Linked DNA regions of Variovorax paradoxus. The protein of the gene in region 2 binds, or shares a complex with, the protein of the main gene of each other region. Links are inferred from orthologs where the notes say so. Each region holds a gene or a part of one and is shown on either strand. Other genes may lie near its edges.

What was found. Proteins that work in one complex are often made in the same cells at the same time.
Region 1: the proteins of trxA (region 2) and trxB are in contact, whole or in part, in a crystal structure (PDB 1F6M), measured with the Escherichia coli proteins. The link is inferred for Variovorax paradoxus from one-to-one orthologs.

Annotation. Positions count from the first base shown.
Region 1 is NZ_CP091716.1:2,060,581-2,063,406, reverse strand. It holds trxB (thioredoxin-disulfide reductase), read left to right. Parts: upstream 1-846; coding sequence 847-1,806; downstream 1,807-2,826. Other genes in the region: L3V85_RS09625 (DesA family fatty acid desaturase), read right to left, coding at 2,559-2,826; rpmG (50S ribosomal protein L33), read left to right, coding at 2,223-2,396; rpmB (50S ribosomal protein L28), read left to right, coding at 1,978-2,211; L3V85_RS09645 (Crp/Fnr family transcriptional regulator), read right to left, coding at 1-666.
Region 2 is NZ_CP091716.1:4,427,133-4,433,754, reverse strand. The notes cover bases 581-3,386. They hold trxA (thioredoxin TrxA), read right to left. Parts: upstream 2,247-3,386; coding sequence 1,914-2,246; downstream 581-1,913. Other genes in these bases: L3V85_RS20510 (PD-(D/E)XK nuclease family protein), read left to right, coding at 2,405-3,386; rho (transcription termination factor Rho), read right to left, coding at 581-1,729. In the rest of the region: L3V85_RS20525 (oxidoreductase), read left to right, coding at 1-405; more of rho, read right to left, coding at 464-580; more of L3V85_RS20510, read left to right, coding at 3,387-4,969; L3V85_RS20505 (UvrD-helicase domain-containing protein), read left to right, coding at 4,966-6,622. UniProt on the Escherichia coli protein: Participates in various redox reactions through the reversible oxidation of its active center dithiol to a disulfide and catalyzes dithiol-disulfide exchange reactions.

The DNA of each region.
Region 1 (2,826 bases), 2.4 Mb from region 2 along the record:
GGACAGGAGCCGTTCCTTGACGATCATCGACCCGTCGTCCTGGGTCTGCACGAAGCCGCGCTCCTCGAGATCCTTCATGACGCGGCTCACCATTTCGCGCGAGGCACCGACCATCTTTGCCAGGTCCTGGCGGGAGATCTTGTCGCGGACCTTGAGATTGCCCGCGCCGTCCTCGATGGCGAACTCGAGCAGCGAGCGCGCCACGCGACCATACACGTCCATGAGCGCCAGCGATTCGATCTTGCGGTCGGCGTGGCGCAGGCGCTGCACCAGGCCGCGCATGATGTTGTAGGCCATCGAGGAATTCTCGGGCAGGCAGCGCGCGAAGGCGTCGCGGCCCAGCATGAGCACGTCGCACTGGATTTCGGTGCGCACGGTGGCCGAATGCGGCTCGTCGTCGATCAGGCTCATCTCGCCGAGATAGTCGCCGGGGTGCAGCGTGGCCAGGATGACCTCGCGGCCGCGGCTGTCGGCGCTGGTGACGCGGGCACGCCCGGTCAGGATGATGTAGAGCGCATCGGACTTCTTGCCCTGCTCCACGACGACTTCCGCGCGCTTGAAGCGCTTCTTGATGATCGCGTCCGCGATGCTGGCGGACTGCGTGGCCGTCAGCGACGCGAACAATGGAACGCGCCGAAGCAATTCGAGGTTGGACAGCATCGACATTTATCAATCCCTGCTACAGCGCACGGAGCGGTCCAAAAGGCAAGCCAATGGATTACTACAATCGCGCGCATTGAAAACACCGTTCACCCGGAGTTGAACCGGGCGGTGATACTCCATATATATCGCTACCACCCTGAAAATGTACACGCTGAATCAGCGTATATCCTAGGTTTTCTACTCATGTCCGCTCCCCAACACGCCAAGGTTTTGATTCTCGGCTCCGGCCCCGCCGGCTACACCGCCGCCGTTTATGCAGCCCGCGCAAACCTGCAGCCGCTGCTCATCACGGGCATCGCCCAGGGCGGGCAACTGATGACCACCACCGAGGTCGACAACTGGCCGGCCGACGTCCACGGCGTGCAGGGCCCGGACCTCATGCAGCGCTTTCTGGAACATGCGGAGCGATTCAAGACGCAGATCGTGTTCGACCACATCAACAAGGTCGACCTGAGCAAGCGCCCGTTCACGCTGACGGGCGACAGCAGCACCTACACCTGCGACTCGCTGATCATCGCCACGGGTGCCTCGGCGAAGTACCTGGGCCTCGACTCGGAGCAGAAGTTCATGGGCCGCGGCGTCTCCGCCTGCGCCACCTGCGACGGCTTCTTCTACCGCGAGCAGGAAGTCTGCGTGATCGGCGGCGGCAACACCGCGGTCGAGGAAGCGCTCTACCTCGCCAACATCGCCAACAAGGTGACGCTGGTGCATCGCCGCGACAAGTTCCGCGCCGAACCCATCCTGATCGACAAGGTCAAGGAGAAGGTCGCCGAAGGCAAGATCGTGCTGAAGCTGCACAGCGAACTCGACCAGGTGCTGGGCGACGACACCGGCGTGACGGGCATCCGCATCAAGAACACGCAGACCGGCGCCACCGAGCAGATCGACCTGAAGGGCTGCTTCATCGCCATCGGGCACCACCCGAACACCGACATCTTCCAGGGCCAGCTGGAAATGAAGGACAACTACATCCTGACCCGCTCCGGCCTGCAGGGCTTCGCCACGATGACCAGCATTCCGGGCGTCTTCGCCGCCGGCGACGTGCAGGACAACGTGTACCGCCAAGCCATCACGAGCGCGGGCACCGGCTGCATGGCCGCACTCGACGCACAGCGCTTCCTGGAGCAGGACGGCACGCTTTAAGCGGTCGGTCGCCCAAAAGGGCTATAATCCGAGGCTTTGCCGAAACAAGGCTCTCTTACGAGTCGCGGCAAAGTCGGGGTACCGCCACCCGTTTCTGGCGAGGTCAAGCTGCAAAACACCTGCAATCGCCACGATTGCGCCGGTGCCAGCTGTTCAAGAAAGAGTGTCCACATGGCACGCGTATGCGACGTAACGGGCAAAGGCCCGATGGTCGGAAACAACGTTTCCCACGCCAACAACAAAACCAAGCGCCGGTTCCTGCCGAACCTGCAATACCGCCGTTTCTGGGTCGAGACTGAAAACCGCTGGGTTCGCCTGCGCGTTTCGAGCGCCGCGCTGCGCCTGATCGACAAGAACGGTATCGACTCCGTGCTCGCAGACCTGCGCGCACGCGGCCAAGCTTAAGGAGCTGAATCATGGCAACGAGCAAAGGCGGACGCGAAAAGATCAAGCTGGAATCCACCGCGGGTACCGGCCACTTTTACACGACCAGCAAGAACAAGAAGACGATGCCTGAAAAGATGTCGATCATGAAGTTCGACCCCAAGGCGCGCAAGCATGTCGAATACAAGGAAATCAAGCTGAAGTAATTCAGCCCTGGTTTTCCAAAACAAAAACCCGCTGCTTACCCAGCGGGTTTTTTGTTGCCTGTCGATTTGCGATGCGATGGCGCAAGACCACCACCGGCAAAAAACGACGGACACAAAAAAGCCGACCCTGAGGCCGGCTTTTTGATTTGAGCACGGAAGCTATTAAGCGCGTGCTGCGCGCAGGCGCGTAGAGAAATCACGCAGGCCGGCGATACCGCTGGCCTCTGCCCGATGGCACCAGGCCGCCAGATCGGCCGCCAGCTGCTCGCGCGACTGCGAGGTGTTCAACCAAAGCTGGCGCAGCTCTTCGCGCATCGTGACCATCTTGTCCAGCACCGGGTGAGCGGCACGAGCCTGCGAGACGTGCGTGCGGGCCGATGCAGGCACTTTGTCGTCGTCGCGGTGCAGCCAGCGCTTGGCGGCCTTGAGC
Region 2 (6,622 bases):
GGACCGCATGCGCCGCTGCGCGTGGTACTGCACTCGACAACGCTGGCAGCCGAAGCCGCACCGCGCTACATCGTGCATGGCACGCGCGGCAGTTACCTCAAGCATGGCGTCGACACGCAGGAAGACGCGCTGCGCTCAGGGCAGAGGCCGCCGGCCGAAGGGTGGGGCGCCGACCCGCTCGATGGCGAACTCACGCTGGCCGAAAGCGACGGTACGTCCGGCAAACGCGGCGTGCCCACGCGCGCGGGCAACTACGTCGACTACTACGCCGCGGTGCGTGACGCCATCCTGGGCAAGGGCCCGAATCCTGTGCCGCCTGAGCAGGCCGTCGCGCTCATGGAGCTGCTCGACCTTGGCCGCCAGAGTGCGCTCGAAGGCCGTGCAATCGCTGTAGCGCGCCCATGAAAAAAGCGCGTTGGCCCCAACGGGTCAACGCGCTTTCGCGGACAGAGCGAAGTGGTGCTCAGCCGCCGCGACGCATCATGTCGAAGAACTCGACATTGGTCTTGGTCGCCTTCATGTTCTTGAGCATCAGCTCCATCGACTCGATCTCGTCCATGTTGTACATGAGCTGGCGCAGGATGCGGGTCTTCTGCAAGATCTCGGGTGCCAGCAGCAGCTCTTCGCGGCGGGTGCCGCTGCGGTTGAGCTGGATCGAGGGGAACACGCGCTTTTCGTACAGGCGGCGGTCGAGGTGGATTTCGGAGTTGCCGGTGCCCTTGAACTCTTCGAAGATCACTTCGTCCATGCGGCTGCCGGTGTCGATCAGCGCGGTGCCGATGATGGTCAGCGAGCCGCCTTCTTCCACGTTGCGCGCGGCGCCCAGGAAGCGCTTGGGGCGCTGCAGGGCGTTGGAATCGACACCGCCGGTCAGCACCTTGCCCGACGAGGGCACGACGTTGTTGTAGGCGCGGGCGAGGCGGGTGATCGAGTCGAGCAGGATCACCACGTCCTTCTTGAGTTCGACCAGGCGCTTGGCGCGCTCGATCACCATTTCGGCGACGTGCACGTGGCGCGCTGCGGGCTCGTCGAAAGTCGAGGCAATGACCTCGCCCTTCACCGTGCGCTGCATTTCGGTCACTTCTTCGGGGCGCTCGTCGACGAGCAGCACCATCATGTGGACGTCGGGGTAGTTGGCGCTGATCGCGTGGGCGATGTGCTGCATCATCACCGTCTTGCCGCTCTTGGGCGGTGCCACGAGCAGGGCGCGCTGGCCTTTGCCGATGGGGGCGATGATGTCGATGATGCGGCCCGTGATGTTCTCTTCGCCCTTGATGCCGTCGCGTTCGAGCTTCATCTGCTCCTTGGGGAACAGCGGCGTCAGGTTCTCGAACATCACCTTGTGCTTGTTCTGCTCTGGCGGACCGTCGTTGACCTTGTCGAGCTTGGTCAGCGCGAAGTAGCGTTCGCCGTCCTTGGGCGTGCGCACTTCGCCTTCGATCATGTCGCCGGTGTGCAGGTTGAAGCGGCGCACCTGGCTGGGCGAGATGTAGATGTCGTCCGTGCTGGCCGTGAAGCTGGTGTCGGGGCTGCGCAGGAAGCCGAAGCCGTCCGGCAGGATTTCGAGCACGCCGTCGGCGAAGACCTGCTCGCCGGCCTTGGCGCGCTTCTTGATGATCGCGAACATCAGCTCCTGCTTGCGCATGCGGCCGACGTTTTCGATCTCAAGCGCTTCAGCCTGCTTGAGGACTTCAGACACGTGGAGTGCCTTGAGTTCGTTTAAGTGCATGGAATGACCCCTCGCGGGGTAATCGAACGGAAAACGGGGGGAGGTTGGGTGTGAAGCGAGAACTGCTTCACCAACCGGGGAACTCGAACCGGTTGCCTAGGTAAGGGCCGGTGATCTGTTGGAGATTATGACAGGAAAAACGCGCCGGCCAACGCATTGCGCGCTGGCCGGGATGAAATGTCGCTCAGGCGAGTTGCTGGTCGATGAAGGCCGTGAGTTGCGCCTTGCTCATGGCGCCGACCTTGGTGGCGGCCAGCTGGCCGTCCTTGAACAGCATCAGCGTGGGGATGCCGCGGATGCCGAACTTGGCGGGGATGTCGCGGTTCTCGTCGACATTGAGCTTGGCGATTTGCAGCTTGCCTTCGTAGGTGGCGGACACTTCGTCGAGGATCGGGGCGATCATCTTGCAGGGGCCGCACCATTCGGCCCAGTAGTCGACCAGGACGGGCTGACTGGACTTGAGCACGTCGGCCTCGAAGGAGGAATCGGAGATGTGTTTGATGAGTTCGCTGGCCATGTGATGGATCCTTGTGCGCAGAGAGTTTCGGTGCAGCTAAAGTTCAGGTCATTGTGACAGAAACCAAGGGGTGGCGTGCCATGGGCGGCCGCTATGGCGGCGATAGCCAAAGCCCTTGTGCGTCACCTCTCCCACGCTCTCAAATCCCTCGATAGAACATGAATGAAGGCCACCCCGTCCAGGCCCTGTGGTGCGACCCCGCGGACGGCGTCGTCGCGCGGATCGTCCGCGCGCTCGCCGAGCGCGAATTGCACGCCGCCCGCACGGTGGTGCTGGTGCCCTACGCCCAGTTGATGGGTGTGGCGCGCGCCATGTGGGCGCGCTGCGGCAGCCCGGGCTTCGTGCCGCGCTTCGAAACCACGCACAACTGGGCCCGCAGCGCAGGCGGCTTCGTACCCACCGGCTACGACATCGCGCACGACATGGCGCGTGATCTCGTCACGGCACAGGCGCTGCTGTCGCAGGCAGGCTTCAGCGCCGAGCGCTTCGCGCTGGCCGGCCGTGTGGTCGAATTGGCCTATCAGTTGGTACCGCTCGCGGCCGCCGTGTCGCCCGACGATCGCGTGGGCGATTGGGCCGCCCGCGCGGCGCAGGTGGCGGAGGCGGGCAGCGAGTCCGAGTGGTTCCGCACCGAGAGCGCGCTCATCCGCATCGCCGTGGCCTGGGTCGCCACATCGGGCTATGCCACCGATGTGCTGCAGCGCGAGAGCACGCGCGCACAGGTCGATGCGCTCATCGTGCTCGAAGGCTTCCAGACCGATCCGCTCACCCAGGCGCTTTGCGCCCTCTGGGGAGACCGTGCCTTGCATCTCTCGCTGGTTCCCACCGATGCGCCGGCCGAAACCGCAGCCTCGCACGTAGCGCTCGATCCTGAGGACGAGGCCGAGCGCGCGGCCGCCTGCGTGCTGCGCCACCTGGCCGAAGACCGCGCGCCGGTCGCGCTGGTGGCGACCGACCGCGCGCTCACGCGCCGTATCAGCGCCCAGCTCAAGGCACAGGGCGTCATCACCCACGACGAGACCGGATGGAAACTTTCGACCACGCGCGCCGCCGCCACGTTGATGAGTTCGCTGCGCGCCTGCACCCATGACGCCAGCAGCGACCAAGTGCTCGAATGGCTCAAGAGCGGTGCCGACGGCGACGCGCTGATCATCCAGTCGCTCGAGGCCCGCCTGCGCCGTGAAGGCGTACGCGACTGGTCCGCCTGGTCCGCCTGGTGCGCGCTGGTGGCACGCAGCGAGAAACCGCACGACGCCACGCTGATGACCTTCACCGAGGCCATCGAGGCCCGCCGGGCCCCCATGACCCGTTCCCGGCCCCTGGCCGAGTGGCTGCGCGCGCTGCGCGAGCTGCTGGAGGCGGGCGAGCAGTGGGAGCCGCTCAGCGAGGACATGGCCGGCGGCAAGGTCATCGGCGCGCTGTGGCTCGATGCCGGCGCCCATGGCGACGACGAAGAATTCCCGGGCGGGCGCCACACGCTCGCCGAGTTCACCGCCTGGGTCCGCGATGTCTTGGAGGATGCGAGCTTCGTGCCCCCCGCCGGCGACCAGGCACCGAAGGTCGTGGTGCTGCCGCTTTACCAACTGCTGGGCCGCGCCTTCGGCGCGGTCGTCATCCCTGGCTGCGACGACCGCCGTCTGCCCGCATCGCCCGAGCCGCCCGGCAACTGGAGCGCGGCACAACGCGCCGACCTGGGCCTGCCTTCGCGCGACGCCTTGGAAGCCGCGCAGCGCGCGGCCTGGGCCATGGCGCTGCACAACCCGTCATGCGAATTGCTGTGGCGCCAGTCCGATGCCAACGGCGAGCCCGTGCGCCCCAGCCCGCTGGTGCAGGCCCTGCACCTCGACCACGCCTTGCGGCCCGCCACCGACCCGCGATTGCCGCGCGAGGTCGCCGTGCAGCCGACCGAATACCCGAAGCCTTCCGGCGCGCTGCTGCCGCTGCAGAACATCTCGACCAGCGTGTACGAGGACCTGCGGCGCTGCCCGTACCGCTTCTTCGCGCTGCGCCAGCTTGGCCTGCGCAGCGCCGACGAGCTCGATGCCGAGGTCGACAAGCGCGACTTCGGCAACTGGTTGCACGCCGTGCTCGGCCACTTCCACCAGGCGCTGACCGAGACACCGACGCAGGACGCCCAGGAGCGCGCCGCGTTCATCGAGGAGGCCGCACGCCGGGCCACGCGCGAACTCGGCCTGTCCGACGCCGAGTTCCTGCCGTTCGCGGCGGCATGGCCCGCAGTGCGCGACGGCTACCTCCAGTGGCTGACGGGCCACGAGGCCAGCGGCGCGGTCTTCGTCGAATCCGAGCCCTGGAAGGAACAGCCGCTGGGCGACCTGCGCCTGATCGGCCGGCTCGACCGCATCGACCGCATGCCCGACGGCCAGCCCTTCGTGATCGACTACAAGACCGAGTCCGCCTCCGTCAGCAAGGAGCGGGTGAAAGACCCGACCGAAGACACGCAGCTGGCCTTCTACGCGGCGCTGGTGGCCGACGACACCTTGCGCGCGGCCTACGTGAACGTGGGTGAAAAGTCCTCCGGCACGCAGACCGTCGAGCAACCTGCCGTGGTGGAAGCGCGCGACGCGCTGGTCGCCGGCATCATCAGCGACTTCACGCGCATCGCACAGGGTGCGCCGCTGCCGCCGCTGGGGGAGGGCGCCGTCTGCGACTACTGCGCCGCACGCGGCCTCTGCCGAAAAGACTTCTGGGAGGTGGCGCAATGAACGGCGCAGCCTACGAACACAACGGCCGGCACGTCACGCGCGAAGCCTTCTACGTCGTCGCGTGCGACCCGCGCCGGTCGGTGGCCGTCGAGGCCTGCGCGGGCGCGGGCAAGACATGGATGCTGGTATCGCGCATCCTGCGCGCACTGCTCGAAGAAGGCGATTCCGCCTGCGAGCCGCACGAGATCCTGGCCATCACCTTCACCAAGAAGGCTGCCGGCGAAATGCGCGAGCGGCTCGATCAGTGGCTCGAAGATTTCGTCGAGCGCACGCCGGAAGAGCTGGTCGCGCAACTCGTCATGCGCGGCGTCGAGCCTGCGGCGGCACTTGCGGCGGTTCCACGCCTGAAGGGCCTCTACCGTCGCCTGCTCGAAGGCGGCCGGCCGGTGCAGTTCCGCACCTTTCACGCATGGTTCGCGGGCCTGCTGCGCAATGCGCCGCTGGCGGTGCTGCGCGAACTGGGCCTGCCGTCGAACTACGAGCTGCTCGAGGACGATGCCGAGGCGCGCAGCCACACGTGGCGCCCGTTCTTCGAGGCCGTCACCGCCGACAGGAATGCGCTGGCCGACTACTACGCCGTCGTCGCCACGCACGGCCGCTCGCAGACGGCCAAGGCGCTGGGCGAGGCGCTGTCCAAGCGCGTCGAGTTCTCGCTGGCCGACGCAGAGAACGCGGTGCAGCATTTCAGCGCCTTCTATCCCTCGCTCGATGGGCTCGAGGAGCCGACCGACGCCCTGCGCGGCAGTGCGGTGCGACAGCGCTGGCTCGACCGTGCCGCCGCACTGGGCAAGGAGTCCAACAAGACGCCGCAGAAGGCCGCCGAGGCCATCATCGACATCTTCGGCACGGGCGAGCCCGAAGCTGGCGCACTGCCGGCCGCGCTGGCGCACCTGCGCAAGAACTTCTTCGTGGCCACGGAAGACCGGCTCAACAAGAACCTGCAGAAGTTCCCCGCCGCCCAGGAGGCCGAGGCCGAATTGCAGGTGCTGTGCGGCGCGCAGGCCCAGCATGCCGCCTGGCTCTACCAGCAGCGCATGACGCGCCTCACGCGCATCCTGATCGCGGCCTTCGCCGACGTGAAGCGCGCGCACGGCTGGGTCGACATGAACGATGTGGAGCAGGCGGCCCAGTTGCTGCTCGGCCAGTCGGCACTTTCGGGCTGGGTGCAGGAGCGGCTCGACGCGCGCATCGCGCACCTGCTGATCGACGAGTTCCAGGACACCAACCCGCTGCAGTGGCAGGCACTCTACGGCTGGCTCAGCGCCTACACCGGCGCGCAGGGCCGGGCGCCGCGCGTGTTCATCGTGGGCGACCCGAAGCAGAGCATCTACCGCTTCCGCCGTGCCGAGCCGCAGGTGTTCATTGCCGCCAAGAAGTTCGTGCGCGAAGGTCTCGACGGCGAGTTGCTGAACTGCGACCACACGCACCGCAATGCGCGCGCCGTGGTCGGTCTGGTCAACTCGGCGATGCTGGCCGCGCAGGATGCCGGCGAATTCGACGGCTACCGCGCCCACACCACCGAGCGCAAGGACGAGGGCGAACTGCTCAAGCTCCCGGCCATCGACCGCGATGCGCTCGGCGCCGCCGAGGCCGCACCAGCCGACGACGGCATGCTGCATTGGCGAGACAGCCTCGTCACGCCGCGCGTGCTGC